Regions from separate parts of the Nonomuraea sp. NPDC000554 genome, predicted to be linked through region 1. Evidence: riboswitches for the same ligand, from Rfam matches in the RefSeq annotation. Region 1 holds a riboswitch; the other holds the start of a gene.

Region 1 (7,629 bases):
CGCGCGCAGAGGGCCGCGTGTAGAGGGCCGCGTGTAGAGGGCCGCGTGTAGAGGGCCGCGTGTAGAGGGCCGCGTGTAGAGGGCCGCGTGTAGAGGGCCGCGGCGCCGGAAGGGCGCCGCGCGGCGGAGCCGTCAGTCCTCGTAGGCCTCCAGCGGCGGGCAGGAGCAGACCAGGTTGCGGTCGCCGAACGCCTGGTCGATGCGCCGCACCGGCACCCAGTACTTGCCGTCACGCAGCGACGGCAGCGGGTAGGCCGCCTCGGTGCGGGTGTACGGGTGCGACCACTCGTCGGCGGTGACCGAGTCGGCGGTGTGCGGGGCGTTGCTCAGCGGGTTGTCGGACCGGTCGTAGGCCCCGGACGCGACCTTCGAGATCTCGCCCCTGATCGCGATCATCGCCTCGGCGAACCGGTCGAGTTCGGCGAGGTCCTCGCTCTCGGTGGGCTCGATCATGAGCGTGCCCGCCACGGGGAACGACATGGTCGGCGCGTGGAAGCCGTAGTCGATGAGCCGCTTGGCCACGTCGTCGACGGTGACGCCGGTCTCCTTGGTGATCTGGCGCAGGTCGACGATGCACTCGTGGGCCACCAGGCCGCCGCGCCCGGTGTAGAGGACCGGGTAGTGGGGGGCGAGCCTGCGGGCCAGGTAGTTGGCCGACAGGATCGCCTGCTCGGTGGCCGCGGTGAGCCCGTCGCCGCCCATCATCCGGACGTAGGCCCACGAGATCGGCAGGATGCCCGCCGAGCCGTACGGGGCCGCCGACACGGGCCCGACCGGCGAGCCGTCGCGCAGCGGGTGGCCCGGCAGGTAGGGCGTCAGGTGGCCGCGCACCGCGACCGGGCCGACGCCGGGGCCGCCGCCACCGTGCGGGATGCAGAACGTCTTGTGCAGGTTCAGGTGCGACACGTCGGCGCCGAACTGGCCCGGCTTGGCCAGCCCGACCAGGGCGTTGAGGTTGGCCCCGTCGACGTACACCTGGCCGCCGGCGGCGTGCACCTTGGCGCAGACCTCGGTGATCGTCTCCTCGTAGACGCCGTGCGTGGACGGGTACGTCACCATGATCGCGGCCAGCGCGTCGCGGTGCTTGTCGATCTTGGCGTCGAGGTCGTCCAGGTCCACGTTGCCGTCGGAGTCGCAGGCCACGACCACGACCCGCATGCCCGCCATGACGGCGCTGGCCGCGTTCGTGCCGTGCGCCGAGGACGGGATGAGGCAGACGTCGCGGTGGGTGTCGCCGTTGGCGCGGTGGTAGGCGCGGATGGCCAGCAGCCCGGCGAACTCGCCCTGGGAGCCCGCGTTCGGCTGGATGGACACCGCGTCGTAGCCGGTGACCTCGGCCAGCCAGCCCTCCAGCGTCGCGATCAGCTCGCGGTACCCGGCGGCCTGCTCCTCGGGCGCGTACGGGTGGACGGCCGCGAACTCGGGCCAGGTGATGGGCTCCATCTCGGTGGTCGCGTTCAGCTTCATCGTGCACGAGCCGAGCGGGATCATCGACCGGTCGAGCGCGATGTCCTTGTCCTGAAGCTTGCGCAGGTAGCGCAGCATCGAGGTCTCGGAGTGGTGGTCGTGGAAGACCGGGTGGGTCAGGTAGCCGGACTCACGTGCCAGCGACGCCGGGATCACACCGGGCTCGGCGAGCTCGTGCAGCGAGACGGCGACGCCGAACGCGGCGGCGACCTGCTCCAGGTGGCCGAGGGTGGTCTTCTCGTCGCAGGAGACGGAGACGTGGTCGGCGTCGACCTGCCACAGGTTGACGCCGCGCGAGGCGGCCTCGGCCACGACCGCGGCGGCCCGGCCGGGCACGCGGGCGAGCACGGTGTCGAAGAACGCGTCGTGCACGACCTCGACGCGTCCGGCCCGCAGCACCTCGGCCAGCGTGACGGCGTGCGCGTTGACGCGGGAGGCGATGCGGCGCAGCCCCTCGGGGCCGTGGTAGGCGGCGTACATGCCGGCGATGACGGCGAGCAGCACCTGGGCGGTGCAGATGTTGCTGGTGGCCTTCTCGCGGCGGATGTGCTGCTCGCGGGTCTGCAGCGCGAGCCGGTAGGCGGGCGAGCCGTCGGTGTCGACGGAGACGCCGACCAGGCGGCCCGGCATCTGCCGCTGCAGGCCTTCGCGCACCGACATGTAGGCGGCGTGCGGGCCGCCGAAGCCGAACGGGACTCCGAACCGCTGCGAGGAGCCGATCGCGATGTCGGCGCCCAGCTCGCCCGGCGCGGCGACCAGGGTCAGGGCGAGCAGGTCGGCGGCGGCCACCACGAGCGCGCCGGACGCGTGCGCGGCGGCGGCGACCGCGCGGAAGTCGCGCAGGCGGCCCGACGCGCCGGGGTACTGCACGAGGACGCCGAAGCACTCGGGCAGCTCGCCGGTCAGGTCGCTCTCGACGAGGGTGATGCCGAGCGGCTCGGCGCGGGTGGCCAGCACGGCCTTGGTCTGCGGCAGCGCGTCGGAGTCGACGACGAACACTGCGCTCTTGGCCTTGCCCGCCCGCCTGGCCAGCGTCATCGCCTCGGCGGCGGCGGTGGCCTCGTCCAGCAGGGACGCGCCCGCGACGGGCAGGCCGGTGAGGTCGGAGACCACGGTCTGGAAGTTGAGCAGCGCCTCCAGGCGGCCCTGCGAGATCTCCGGCTGGTACGGCGTGTAGGCGGTGTACCAGCCCGGGTTCTCCAGCAGGTTGCGCCGGATGACCGCGGGGGTGATCGTGTCGTAGTAGCCGAGGCCGATCATGGAGGTGAGCACCTGGTTGCGGTCGGCCAGGGCGCGCAGCTCGGCGATCGCCTCGGTCTCGCCGATCGCGGCGGGCAGCTGGAGGCGGTCCTTGGCCCTGATGGCCTCGGGCACGGCCACCGCCACCAGATCCGCCACGGACTCGAAGCCCACGGTTTCGAGCATGCGCTGCTGCTCGGATTCCGACGGGCCGATATGCCGGGACGAGAACGGCGGTGCAGACAGGTCGGTCATGGAGGTGCCTCCCGAGGGCTTGGAGACCGGCGCCAGGGCGCGGACGAGTGCCGGATCTCCCCCTCTGTCATGGCGACCTGAGAGCTTCACCCCGAAGGGCTTGCACCGTCGGTGAGACGCGCCTGGCCGGCGCGCCTGCTTTCCAGAGTTGCCTCACCCGAGCGGTACGGGCGCCTGAGAGATTCCGGGGAGGGTTGCTCCTTCGGCGCCCCGGGCAGCAGCCCGGGGACTCTCCCGCACGGGGTCATCAGCTTTTGTCCCTAAAGGTTACTACCCAATGCGACGCGCGCGTCGCCGCTGGGCCAGCTCGTCAGTGGGATGGTCGGCCGGGACGTCGTCCGCGACCGCCGCTCTTTCCCCCGGCAGCTCCGCGAGGGAGCCCTCGACCTCGCGCCAGACCCTGCCGAGCGCGATGCCGAACACGCCCTGGCCGCCCTGGAGCAGGTCGATCACCTCGTCGGCCGAGGTGCACTCGTAGACGCTGACGCCGTCGCTCATCAGCGTGATCTGCGCGAGGTCGGCGACCCCGCGATCGCGCAGGTGCTGGACGGCGGTACGGATCTGCTGGAGCGACACTCCGGTGTCGAGCAGCCGCTTGACCACCTTGAGCACCAGGATGTCGCGGAAGCTGTAGAGCCGCTGGGAACCCGAGCCCTGCGCGGCTCTTATCGTGGGCTCCACCAAGCCGGTGCGCGCCCAGTAGTCAAGCTGCCTGTAGGTGATGCCGGCCGCCGAGCAGGCCGTGGGGCCGCGGTATCCGATGTCACCTGGCAACGTCGCGGGCCGCTCGTCGAAGAGCAGTCCCTGCTCTCCGGCACGCTGCCGCGCGCTCTCGCGCCGCACCGGATCTTCCTGGCCGGCCGTCTTTCCCTCGCCGCTGCTGACCGCCACGCGGACCTCCGGCTTTCTCTCATCCCGCGGTCTGATCTGGGGGTTCGTAAAAGGGCGACCACGGGTTTCACTTGCACCGTAGGACCGTGACCATGCTCAGTCAACGATCCGGCTCGGCGCGTCGTGAAGCGTAAATGCACTGAAATACCTACCCCGCCCTGCCGAAGTCTTCGGGAGTGATCGTGTCAAGGAACTCCCTGAACTTCTCCACCTCATCCTCTTGGTCGTCGGGGATGATGACCCCGGCCTCCTGGACGACTTCCTCGCTGGCGAAGATACGCGCTCCGGTGCGAAGCGCAAGCGCGATCGAGTCCGACGGGCGGGCGCTGACCTCCACCCCGTTGGAGAAGACCAGGTCGGCGAAGAAGATGCCGTCGCGCAGGGCGACGATGTTCACGGCGCGCAGGCCGACACCCAGGGCGCTCAGCACGTCCCTGAACAGGTCGTGCGTCAGAGGCCGCGGCGGAGGCTCCTCCGCCTGGGCCAGGGCGATGGCCGTCGCTTCGGTCATGCCGATCCAGATGGGCAGGAACCGCTCCCCGTGTGCCTCCTTGAGCAAGACGATCGGCTGATTTGTGGGCATTTCTACGCGAACACCCACGACCTCCATCTGCAACACGGGCTGCTCCGTATTCGACTGGCCGGTGACCCGGCGCAGCTATTTGCTGGTCCGCTTCTGCATTTCAACGTAACACCCGTTGGGCCCTGTACGCCCCGCCGGTCCGGTCATCGTCCCAGAACGTCGCGTACGCCGGTGCGCAGGAGGGCGGCATGGAGGTCGAGCAGCAGGTTGGACAGCTCTCTGGCCACCTCGTCGGCCTCGCCGATGGCGCCGGGGGCACGGCGCTTGAGAATGGGCGCGACCGTCTGCTCGATCAGCCCCGACTCGCGCTCGGCCGCCGCCTTGACCGCGCGCAGATGGCGGGCGTGCAGGCCGAACCGGGCCAGCGCGCCCACGCTGCGGGCGATCTTGAGTGCGTCCTCGTCGTAGCGCCTGGCCTTGGCGGCGAGCAGGCCGTAGTCCTCCAGCTCGGTGAGCGTCTCGTCGTCGAGCCCGGCGGCCTCCAGCAGTTCGGCGCGGCTCAGCCGCACCTCCTGCTTCTCCTGCACGGCGCGCGGACGGCCGAAGCTCTCGACCATCCTGTCCTTGATCACCCGCAGCGGCAGGTAGTGGTCGCGCTGCTCGGTGAGGATGAAGCGCAACTGCTCCACGTGCAGGTGGGTGAACTTGCGGTAGCCGGACGGGCTGCGCTCGGGCTCGATGAGGCCCTCGCCCTCCAAGAAACGGATCTTGGAGATGGTGACGTCGGGGAACTCGCCCTGCAGGAGCGCGAGCACCTCCCCGATGCTCATGTGCGAGCGTGCCGCCTGCGAGCTCATGCGCCTGCGGCGGTCCGCATCAGGAAGACGAGGCGGAACTTGCCGATCTGCACCTCGTCTCCGGAGTGCAGGGGCACCTCCTCGATGCGTTCCCTGTTGACGTAGGTGCCGTTGAGGCTGCCCACGTCGCGCACCGAGAACTGCCCCCCGCGGTGGCGGTAGAACTCGACGTGACGGCGCGAGACCGTGATGTCGTCGAGGAAGATGTCGCTCTCGGGGTGCCGGCCCGTGGTGGTGAGGTCCTTGTCGAGGCGGAAGCGGCTGCCCTGGTTGGGGCCCCGTGTCACGCTGAGCAACGCCGTGCCGGGCGGGAGCTGCTCCACCAGCGCCCGCTCGGCCAGGAGCATGTCGCCCGCCTCAGCCTCGTATGCCTCGATTCCCGCGATGGAGATCGTCGACGTGGTATCCCCTGAGACCTCCAGTCTGGTCAACGGTGACCCACAGCGGGAACAGAAACGGGCATCCTCGGGGTTGGCGTGCCCGCACTGCGTGCAGTAGACGCTCGGCATCGATCGGCTCGGCCTCCTACCGCGAAGACGCGGCAACGGTGCTCGGGGCGCGCCTCGCTCTTCAAGTTTGCGAATGCCGCAACTTACGCTGATCAGCGGCAAAGGTCAAGGCGGGGCGCTGGACGACAGGTTTGGACGGTGACAAAGTTACCGCCGCCCGCGCCGAAAGGTCCATGCCGCCGCGCCTCTTAACAATACGATCTTGACCCAGTCGTTCACAAACTATCTCATTTCCGATCGAATCAGGTGATCCCCAAGGGCACGCAGGGGTCCACCAGCCTCGGGGGACGCACGATCACCGATTCCACCGTCCCTCGTGTGGCACAAGTCACATGCCCCAGGTGGCGCAGGGCTCCCGTCCGGCCCTCAGGTGGTGCACTGCTCCACGACGCGTGCCCAGCGCTCGATGAGGGCGGCGGCCGTGTCGACGTCCGGCCCTTCAGCCCACAGATCGGTGACGGGCTCGGTGGCGGCGGGCAGGATGAGCACCCAGCTGCCGTCCGCCCCCTCGACGCGCACCCCGTCGGTGGTGTCGATGCGGGAGCCCTCGCCCATCGCCTCGGCCGCCTCGATGACCGAGCGCATCACCGCGCCCTTGGCCGCCCACTGCGTCGGCATGGAGCGCTTGAGCAGCTTGGCCTCGGGGATCCTGGCGTCGATCTGACTGAGCGACAGGCGCGTGCGGGCCACCAGGCCGAGCAGCCGCATGAACGCGGCCAGTCCGTCGATCGCCGGGCTGAACTCCGGCACGACGAAGCCGCCCCTGCCGTCGGCCGCGAAGATCATGTCGTGGTCGGCGGCGGCGGAGGTGAGGGCGTCCAGCGCGGTCGGGGTCCAGCGCACCTCCACGCCGTGGAAGCGGCAGACCTGCTCGGCGACCCTGGTGGTGGTGACGGGCAGCGCCACCCTGCCGCCCCTGCGCTCGGCGGCGACCAGGTCGAGCACCACCAGCAGGGCCCGCTCCTCGCCGATGAGCTGGCCCATCTCGTCCACCAGCGCGATCCGCTCGCCGACCGGGTCGAACCGGACGCCGAAGGCCGCCCGGGAGGAGCTGACCAGCTCCGAGAGGCGTTGCAGGTCGCGGCGGCGCTCGGCCAGCGTCTCGGTGGGCGAGACGTCGTCGAGGCGGGCGTTGACGGTCAGCACGTCGATGCCGACCCGTCCGAGCAGCGTGGGCATCACCAGCGAGGACGTGCCGCCCGCGCAGTCGACGACCACCTTCATGCCCTTGACGCCGGTCATGTCCACCCGGCGCAGCAGCTCGTGGGTGTAGTCCTCGACGATCCGGGCGGGATAGGCCAGCCCGGCGATCTCACCGGGGAAGGCGCGGCGGAACTCCTGGCGGGAGAAGACCCGCTCCAGCTTGCGCTGGGCGGCGGCGGGCAGGTCGGCGCCGCGGTCGTCCATGATCACGATGTCCACGCTCTGCGGGTCGCCGGCGGTGGTGCGCAGCGCGATGCCACCCGCCGCCGACTCGCGGGCCGTGTGGAAGCGGGCCACCGGCAGCGGTGACGCCTCCAGGTCGAGGACGTTGACGGCGCTGGCGGTCAGCGCCGCCACCACGGCCCGCTTCAGCGCCCTGGCCGCGAGCGAGGCGTCGCGCGAGGTGACGACGTGCTGGCCCTTCTTCAGGGTGGTGGCGTAGGCGCTGGCGAGCCGCACGCACAGCTCGGGGGTGATCTCCACGTTGACCAGGCCGCTGACGCCCCTGGGGCCGAACAGGTTGCGCTGGCCGCGCGACTCCCAGATGACGCTGGTGTTGACGACCGCGCCCGCCTCGATGGTCTTGAACGGGTACACCTTGACGCCGCTGGAGACGTACGCCTCGGCCTCGATGACGCACTCGTCGCCGATGACCGCGTTCTCCTCGATACGGGCGCCGCCCATC
Region 2 (7,629 bases), on a different contig from region 1:
CCGAGGACTCGGCCTGCAGGCGGCGGTGGAGCTGGTTGGCGCGGCGCTTCACGCGCAGGCCGCCAGGCAGCACGCCTTCCTGGGCGATGCCCCGCCGGACGCTGTCGGACATGACCCGCCACAGGTTCAGGATCCCGGCGCGGATCTCCTCCTCGGTGCGGCCGAAGGCCTGCTCGTTCCGCATCATCAGCGCCGAGATGGACAGCCCCGTGTTCGAGCAGTGCTTGAGCAGCTCTTCCCCGGTCGTGAAGGGGTAGGGCAGGACGGTGTCGTCGGGTTTGATCCGGTCGGCGCCCGTGGCGTTCTCGTCGACGACGAAGCCGCCGCCCACGGAGAAGTAGACCTTCTCCCGCAGCTTCTCGCCCGAGTCGGAGAACGCGGTGAACCGCATGCCGTTCGGGTGCTCGGGGAGCGAGATCTTGCGTTCGAAGACGAGGTCCTCGCCGATCACGAACGGGATCTCGCGGGTGCCGAACAGCTTGACGGTGCCGGAGGCGCGCATGTCGGCGAGGCGGGCGTCGATGCCGTCGACGTCCACCAGTTCGGGCTTGTCACCCGACAGGCCGAGCAGAACGGCCTTGTCGCTGCCGTGACCCTTGCCGGTCAGCCCGAGCGAGCCGTAAAGGATCGTCTCGACGCGCGCCGTCCGCTCCAGGAGACCGTCGTCGCGCAGGCCGCGGGCGAAGCGGTGCGCGGCGGCCATCGGGCCGCCGGTGTGCGAGCTCGACGGGCCGATGCCGATCTTGAAGAGGTCGAAGACGCTGATCGCCATTGATGTGCGCCCTTCAGAAAGGCCGGGGCCCAGGTCAGGACCCCGGCGGGTGGGTCAGGACTCGCCTGAGGTGAGCGCCGTGTACTCCTCGGCGGTGAGCAGGTCCTCCGGGTCGCCCTGGACGCGCACACGGAACATCCAGCCCTCGCCGTACGGGTCGCTGTTGGCGAGCGACGGGTCGTCGACGATGGCCTGGTTGACCTCGACGACCTCACCGCCGACAGGGGTGTAGATCTCGCTCACGGACTTGGTGGACTCGACCTCGCCGACCGAGTCGCCCGCCTCGACGACCGAGCCGGCCTCCGGAAGCTGCACGAAGACCACGTCCCCGAGGGCCTCGGCGGCGAAGGCCGTGATGCCGATGGTCACCGTGATGGCGTCCTCAAGGCCGGAAATCCACTCGTGTTCCTTGGTGTAGCTCAGCTCGTCAGGGATGTTGCTCACTTGTTCCTCCTGTAAAAGGGCAGCTCGATCAGGTCCACGGGTTCATGGCTGCCCCGGATGTCCACGGCCAGACCTTCGTTGACCCCGGCGTCGACGTACGCCATCGCGATGGGCTTGCCCAGGGTCTGGGATGGCGCACCGCTGGTGACCTCGCCGACGACGGCTCCGTCCTTGGTGACCGGGTACCCGTGTCGGGGCACCCGGCGGCCCCGCGCGACCAGCCCGACGAGCCTGCGTCGCGGCGCGTCGTCCTTGACCGCCTCGAGCGCCGACCTGCCGACGAAGTCGCCCGGCTTGTCGAATTTCACCACTCTGCCTAGCCCCGCGTCGAATGGGGTCAGCTTCGCGGAGAGTTCGTTGCCGTACAGCGGCATGCCCGCTTCGAGCCTGAGGGTGTCGCGGCTGGACAGACCCGCGGGCAGCAGGCCGTGCGGCGTGCCCGCCTCGGTCAGGGCGTGCCAGAGCGGCACCGCGTCCTGGTTGGCCACGAACAGCTCGAAACCGTCCTCGCCGGTGTAGCCGGTGCGGGCGATCAGCGCCTGCCGGCCGTCGACCAGGGCGGGCAGGCCCGCGTAGTACTTGAGGCCGTCGAGGTCGGCGTCGGTGAGCGTGGCGAGAATCTGCTGCGCGCGCGGCCCCTGCACGGCGATCAGGGCGTACTGCTCGGACCGGTCGTCAACCACCGCGTCGTACGACTTACTGCGATTTATCAGCTCATTCGCGACTTTTTCATAGTTGGAGGCGTTGGCCACCACCATGAACTCCTCGTCGCCCAGCCGGTAGACGATCAGGTCGTCCAGCACCCCGCCCCGCTCGTCCACGATCATCGTGTACCGGGCGCGGCCGGTGGCCAGCGCCGACAGGTGCCCCACCAGCGCGTAGTCGAGCGCCTCGGCCGCCTGCGGGCCCGTCACGAAGATCTCGCCCATGTGCGAGAGGTCGAACAGCCCCGCCGCCTGCCGTACGGCGTTGTGCTCCGCGGACTCGCTGCCGTAGCGCAGGGGCATGAGCCAGCCCGCGAAGTCGGTCAGGGTCGCGCCGAGGCTCTCGTGGACGTCTCGCAGCGGTGTGGGTCGGGACATGTGTCGCACCTCAGGGCAGAGTCGGATGCCAGCATCCTCCCCCTCTGTCATCGATGCCTGAGAGATTCGCCCGAGTTTTGCCGGACTTTCACCTTCGGCGAGGCCAACCGGCCTGCTTTCCAGAGCCACCTCGTCCGCGCGGTCCTTTGCCTTGAGAGGTTCGCGGGGAGGGCTTGCTCCTTCAGGGGCCCTGACCGGCTGTCAGGACGCTCTCCCGCACGGGTTCGTCGGTGTCGTCCGCCAGCCTAGTGCCGTCGCGGGGCTCTTGTCGCGTACGTCCGAGTTCGCGGTCCGGCCAGGGGGTCAGCAGGCCGCCACCAGCGCCTCGAACAGCGCGCCGTCCTCAGACGCCTCAGGGTGCCACTGGACGGCCACCGCGAACGGGTACGGGTCCAGCTCGACCGCCTCGACGGTCCCGTCGTCGGCCGTGGCGGTCACGGTGAGGCCGGGGCCGAGCCTGTCGACGGCCTGGTGGTGGTAGTGCATGACCTCCAGGGGGTCCGGGCCCAGCGCCTTGGCCACCCGGCTGCCCGGCACCGGTGTGACAGGCAGCGGGCCGAACGTGCCGGGCGCGGGGGAGTGGCCGCAGTGCCCGACCACGTCAGGCAGGTGCTGGTGCAGGCTTCCGCCGAGCGCCACGTTCAGCATCTGGAGGCCACGGCAGACGCCCAGGTAGGGCAGGCCCGCGTCGAGCGCGGCGGACAGGACCGCGAACTCCGCCTCGTCCCTGAAGTCTCTGACGAAGCCGGTGCGCTCGTGCGGGCTCTCGCCGTAGAGGGCGGGATCGATGTCGCCGCCGCCCGCCAGGATCACCCCGTCGAGCCGCGGTACCACCGAGGCCGGGTCGCCTGCCGGGGGCAGGATCACGGGCTGGCCACCGGCCCGCACCACCTGCTCCACGTACATGTACGGCAGCAACGCGACGGGCAGCTCCCACACGGTGAACCGGGCGGGCTCGACATAGGACGTGATGCCGATGACGGGACGGCGCATGACGGCTTCTCCTTACAGCGGGGTGACGTAGGCGCCGGAGATCCCGCCGTCGACCAGGAACTCCGAGCCTGTGATGAACGAGGCGTCGTCGCTGGCCAGGAAGGCGACAGCCGCGGCGATCTCGGACGCTTCGGCGAACCGGCCGACCGGGACGTGCACCAGGCGGCGCTGCGCCCGCTCCGGGTCCTTGGCGAACAGCTCCTGGAGCAGCGGCGTGTTCACCGGCCCCGGGCAGAGCGCGTTCACCCTGATGCCCTCGCGGGCGAACTGCACGCCCAGCTCGCGCGACATCGCCAGCACCCCGCCCTTGGACGCCGTGTAGGAGATCTGCGAGGTCGCCGAGCCCATCACCGCGACGAACGAGGCGGTGTTGATGATGGACCCCTTGCCCTGCCGCCGCATGTACGGGATCGCGTGCTTGCAGCACAGATACACGCTCGTCAGGTTCACCTCCTGGACGCGCCGCCAGGCGTCGAGGCCGGTCTCCAGGATCGAGTCGTCGTCGGGCGGCGAGATGCCCGCGTTGTTGAACGCGATGTCCACGCTGCCGTAGGTGTCGAACGCCGTCTGGTACATCCGGGCGACGTCGTCCTCGCTGGTCACGTCGGCCCGGACGAAGAGGCCGCCGACCTCGGCCGCGGCCTTCTTGCCCGCCTCCTCGTCGACGTCCACGCAGACGACCCTGGCGCCCTCCTCGGCGAACCTGCGGGCCGTGGCCAGGCCGATGCCGCTGCCCGCGCCGGTGATGACGGCGACGCGGTCCTGCAAACGCTGCATGTGTTTCACCCTTTACCTACAGCCTGGATGCCTCGCCCTTCATGGCGGGGAGGAGAGGCGGAACGGTCGGACACTGTGGTCTCCTGGTTTTGTCGGTGGTGGTCGGTAGGTTGATCGGCGTGTCCCGCTACCGGCTCCAGCCGACGCCTGCCCAGGAGCAGGTGCTGGTGGAGCATTTCGGGCATGCCCGGTATGTGTGGAATCTTGCTGTGGAGCAGCATGCGTATTGGCGGCCGGGGCGTCAGAGCGCGCCTGGCTTCGCCGAGCAGTGCAGGCAGCTGACCGAGGCGCGGGCGGAGTTCGCGTGGCTGCGGGCTGGGCCGATCGTGGTGCAGCAGCAGGCGCTGAAGGACTTCGCGCAGGCGATGGCGAACTTCTTCGGCGGGACGCATCGGCGGCCTGCCTTCCGCAGGCGCGGGCGGGGTGAAGGGTTCCGGATCGTCGCGGTGAAGCCCGGTGATGTGCGCCGAGTGTCCCGGAATGTGGGCGAGGTGCGGGTTCCGAAGGTGGGGTGGGTGCGGTTTCGCTGGTCTCGTCCAGTGCCCGATGGGGTGAGGTCCTTTCGGGTCACCCGTGATGCGGCGGGCCGCTGGCATGTCGCGTTCGCTGCCATTCCGACCCGATCCCCGCCCCCTGTACGGGCGAGACGGTGGGTGTGGATCGAGGCGTGGCCGCATCGGCGGCCCTGTCGACCGGGCAGATCCTGAACGCGCCGACCCTGCGCGAGACGGAGAAGGCCCGGCTGAAGCGGCTCCTGCGCAAGCTCGCCCGGGCCGGCCGTGGATCGAACCGGCGCGGCAAGGTCAAGACCGCCATCGCGCGTCTGAAGGTGCGTGAGACAGACCGGCGTAAGGACTGGGTGGAGAAGACCAGCACCGATCTGGCCCGCCGCTTCGATGTGATCGCCGTCGAAGACCTCAACATCTGCGGCATGACCCGGTCGGCCAAGGGCACGCTCGCCGAGCCGGGGCGTAACGTCCGGCAGAAGGCGGGGCTCAACCGGGCCATCCTCGCGAGCGGGTGGGGGCTGCTGGTGACCCGGCTGGAGCACAAGGCTGCCGGCCGGGTCGTCAAGGTCGACCCGCGTTACACGTCGCAGACCTGCAACGCCTGCGGGAACATCGCGGCCGGATCGAGAGAGAGCCAATCTCGATTCGGTTGTGTCGCCTGTGGATGGCAGGACAACGCCGACGTCAACGCGGCCAGGAACATCCGGGATACCGCCGCAGGGCATGCGGTTGCTGCACGGGGAGGCCTGCCGCTGGGCGGGCCGGTGAACCGTGAACCTCAACGCGACCTCCTCCTCGTAAGGTAGTTGCTGTTGAAATCCCTCGACTTCGAGTGGGGGGAGGATGTCAATCCGTTGAAATGAAGACGTTCTTGGTCTCGGTGAACGCGGCCAGGGCGTCCGGGCCGAGTTCCCGGCCGAGGCCGGACTCCTTGAAGCCGCCGAACGGCGTCCAGTAGCGCACCGACGAGTGCGAGTTCACCGACAGCGCGCCCGCCTCGACGGCCCTGGCCACCCGCAGCGCCCTGCCGACGTCGCGGGTCCAGATGGAGCCGCTCAGGCCGTACCGGGTGTCGTTGGCGATGCGGACGGCTTCGGCCTCGTCCGCGAAGGGCACCACCGACACCACGGGGCCGAAGATCTCCTCGGTGAACGTCCGGTCGGTGACCCGCGTGGTCAGGACCGTGGGCGGGAACCAGTAGCCCTTGCCGGTCGGGCAGCCGCCCCGCAGGTACGGCGTGCCCTCGACGAAGCCGCGGACCCGCTCCAGGTGCTCGGCGCTGACCAGGGGGCCCATCTCGGTGGCCGGGTCGAGCGGGTCGCCGACCCTGACCTTCCGGACGGCCTGCGCGAGCAGGTCGAGGAACTCGTCGTGGATCTCGGCCTGGACGAGGATCCTCGACCGGGCGCAGCAGTCCTGGCCGGAGTTGTCGAAGACGGCATAGGGCGCGGTTCTCGCCGCCTTTTCCACATCAGAATCGGCAAAGACGATATTTGCGGATTTGCCGCCTAGTTCGAGGGTTATGCGCTTGACGTGCTTTGCGGCCTTTGCCGCGATCTCCTTGCCCACCTCGGTCGAGCCGGTGAACACGATCTTGGCCACGTCCGGGTGCTCGACCAGGCGGGCACCCGCGACCTCCCCTGCGCCAGGCAGGACCTGGAGCACCCCCTCGGGGAGGCCCGCCTCCAAGGCCAGCTCGGCCAGCCTCAGCGCGGTGAGCGGGGTCCACTCGGCGGGCTTGACGATCACCGTGTTGCCCGCCGCCAGAGCCGGGGCGACGCCCCAGCTCATGATGAGCATCGGGAAGTTCCACGGGACGATCACGCCGACGACGCCGAGCGGCTCCTGGAACGTGATGTCCACTCCGCCGGGCACCGGGATCTGCTTGCCGTGGTTGCGCTCCGGCGCCCCGGCGTAGAAGTGCAGGACGTCGCGGACGCTGCCCGCCTCCCACGTCGCGTTGCCGATCGGGTGGCCGGCGTTGGCGAGTTCCAGCCGCGCCAGCTCCTCGCCGTGGGCGTCCACGACCTCGGCGAACCTTCTGAGCAGCCGCGCCCGATCGCCGGGAGAGACGTCACGCCAGGCCGGGTACGCCCGCCTGGCACGCTCCACGGCCCGATCGACCTCCGCCGTGTCGGCCAGTTCGACGTCGGCGATGACCTCTTCGGTCGCAGGATTGATGATCTTCAATGCAGGTCCTTCACATGCGCTCGAATCCGCGGAACAGCTCCCAGTCCGTGACCGCCGCGTCGAAGGCGGCCAGCTCGATCCGGGCGTTGTTCGCGTAGTGCTCCACCACGTCCTCGCCGAAGGTGTCGCGGGCCAGCTTCGACCCCTCGAACAGGGCCAGCGCGTCCCGCAGCGTGTGCGGGACGGTCTCGGCCCCCGAGGCGTAGGCGTTGCCCGCGAACGCGTCCTCCAGGGGCAGCTCGTGGTCGATGCCGTACAGGCCGGCCGCGATCAGCGCCGACACGGCGAGGTAGGGGTTGACGTCTCCGCCCGGCACCCGGTTCTCCACCCGCAGCGAGTGCCCGTGGCCGACGAGGCGGAGCGCGCACGTGCGGTTGTCGACGCCCCATTTGATCGCGGTCGGGGCGAAGCTGCCGGGGACGTACCGCTTGTAGGAGTTGATGTTCGGCGCGTAGAGCAGCGTCAGCTCGCGCAGGCAGGCGAGCTGCCCGGCGACGAAGCTCGCGCCCATCGGCGACAGGCCGTGCTCGCCGTCGCCCGCCATGACCGGCTCGCCGTCCAGGCCGCGGAGGCTGATGTGGATGTGGCACGAGTTGCCCTCGCGCTGGTTCGGCTTGGCCATGAAGGTGATCGACTTGCCCTCCTGGGCCGCGATCTCCTTGGCGCCGTTCTTGTAGATCGAGTGGTTGTCGCAGGTCCGCAGCGCCTCGTCGTAGCGGAAGGCGATCTCGTGCTGGCCGAGGTTGCACTCGCCCTTGGCCGACTCGACGTACAGGCCCGCGCCCGCCATGTCGCGCCGGATCCGGCGCAGGAGCGGCTCGACGCGGGCGGTACCGAGGAGGGAGTAGTCGACGTTGTAGAG

What was found. Region 1 has a riboswitch for glycine ahead of gcvP (aminomethyl-transferring glycine dehydrogenase). Riboswitches for the same ligand answer to the same signal wherever they lie in the genome.
Region 2: linked by a shared signal. The riboswitch ahead of gcvT (glycine cleavage system aminomethyltransferase GcvT) and the one ahead of gcvP (aminomethyl-transferring glycine dehydrogenase) in region 1 are both predicted to bind glycine.

The regions. Positions count from the first base shown of each region.
Region 1 covers NZ_JBEPDC010000006.1:184,546-192,174, reverse strand. The annotation lists gene gcvP (aminomethyl-transferring glycine dehydrogenase) at 133-2,961, opposite strand; glycine riboswitch at 3,114-3,208, opposite strand; gene ABT294_RS14210 (MerR family transcriptional regulator) at 3,232-3,852, opposite strand; gene ABT294_RS14205 (bifunctional nuclease family protein) at 4,001-4,471, opposite strand; gene ftsR (transcriptional regulator FtsR) at 4,579-5,205, opposite strand; gene ABT294_RS14195 (double zinc ribbon and FHA domain-containing protein) at 5,229-5,741, opposite strand; gene ABT294_RS14190 (sugar phosphate nucleotidyltransferase) at 6,108-7,629, opposite strand, start outside.
Region 2 covers NZ_JBEPDC010000001.1:250,772-258,400, reverse strand. The annotation lists gene ABT294_RS01395 (L-serine ammonia-lyase) at 1-772, opposite strand, end outside; gene gcvH (glycine cleavage system protein GcvH) at 827-1,216, opposite strand; gene gcvT (glycine cleavage system aminomethyltransferase GcvT) at 1,213-2,298, opposite strand; glycine riboswitch at 2,428-2,525, opposite strand; gene ABT294_RS01380 (gamma-glutamyl-gamma-aminobutyrate hydrolase family protein) at 2,602-3,291, opposite strand; gene ABT294_RS01375 (3-oxoacyl-ACP reductase) at 3,304-4,068, opposite strand; gene ABT294_RS01370 (RNA-guided endonuclease InsQ/TnpB family protein) at 4,188-4,775, shown strand; gene ABT294_RS01365 (RNA-guided endonuclease InsQ/TnpB family protein) at 4,736-5,383, shown strand; gene ABT294_RS01360 (aldehyde dehydrogenase family protein) at 5,424-6,767, opposite strand; gene ABT294_RS01355 (glutamine synthetase family protein) at 6,778-7,629, opposite strand, start outside.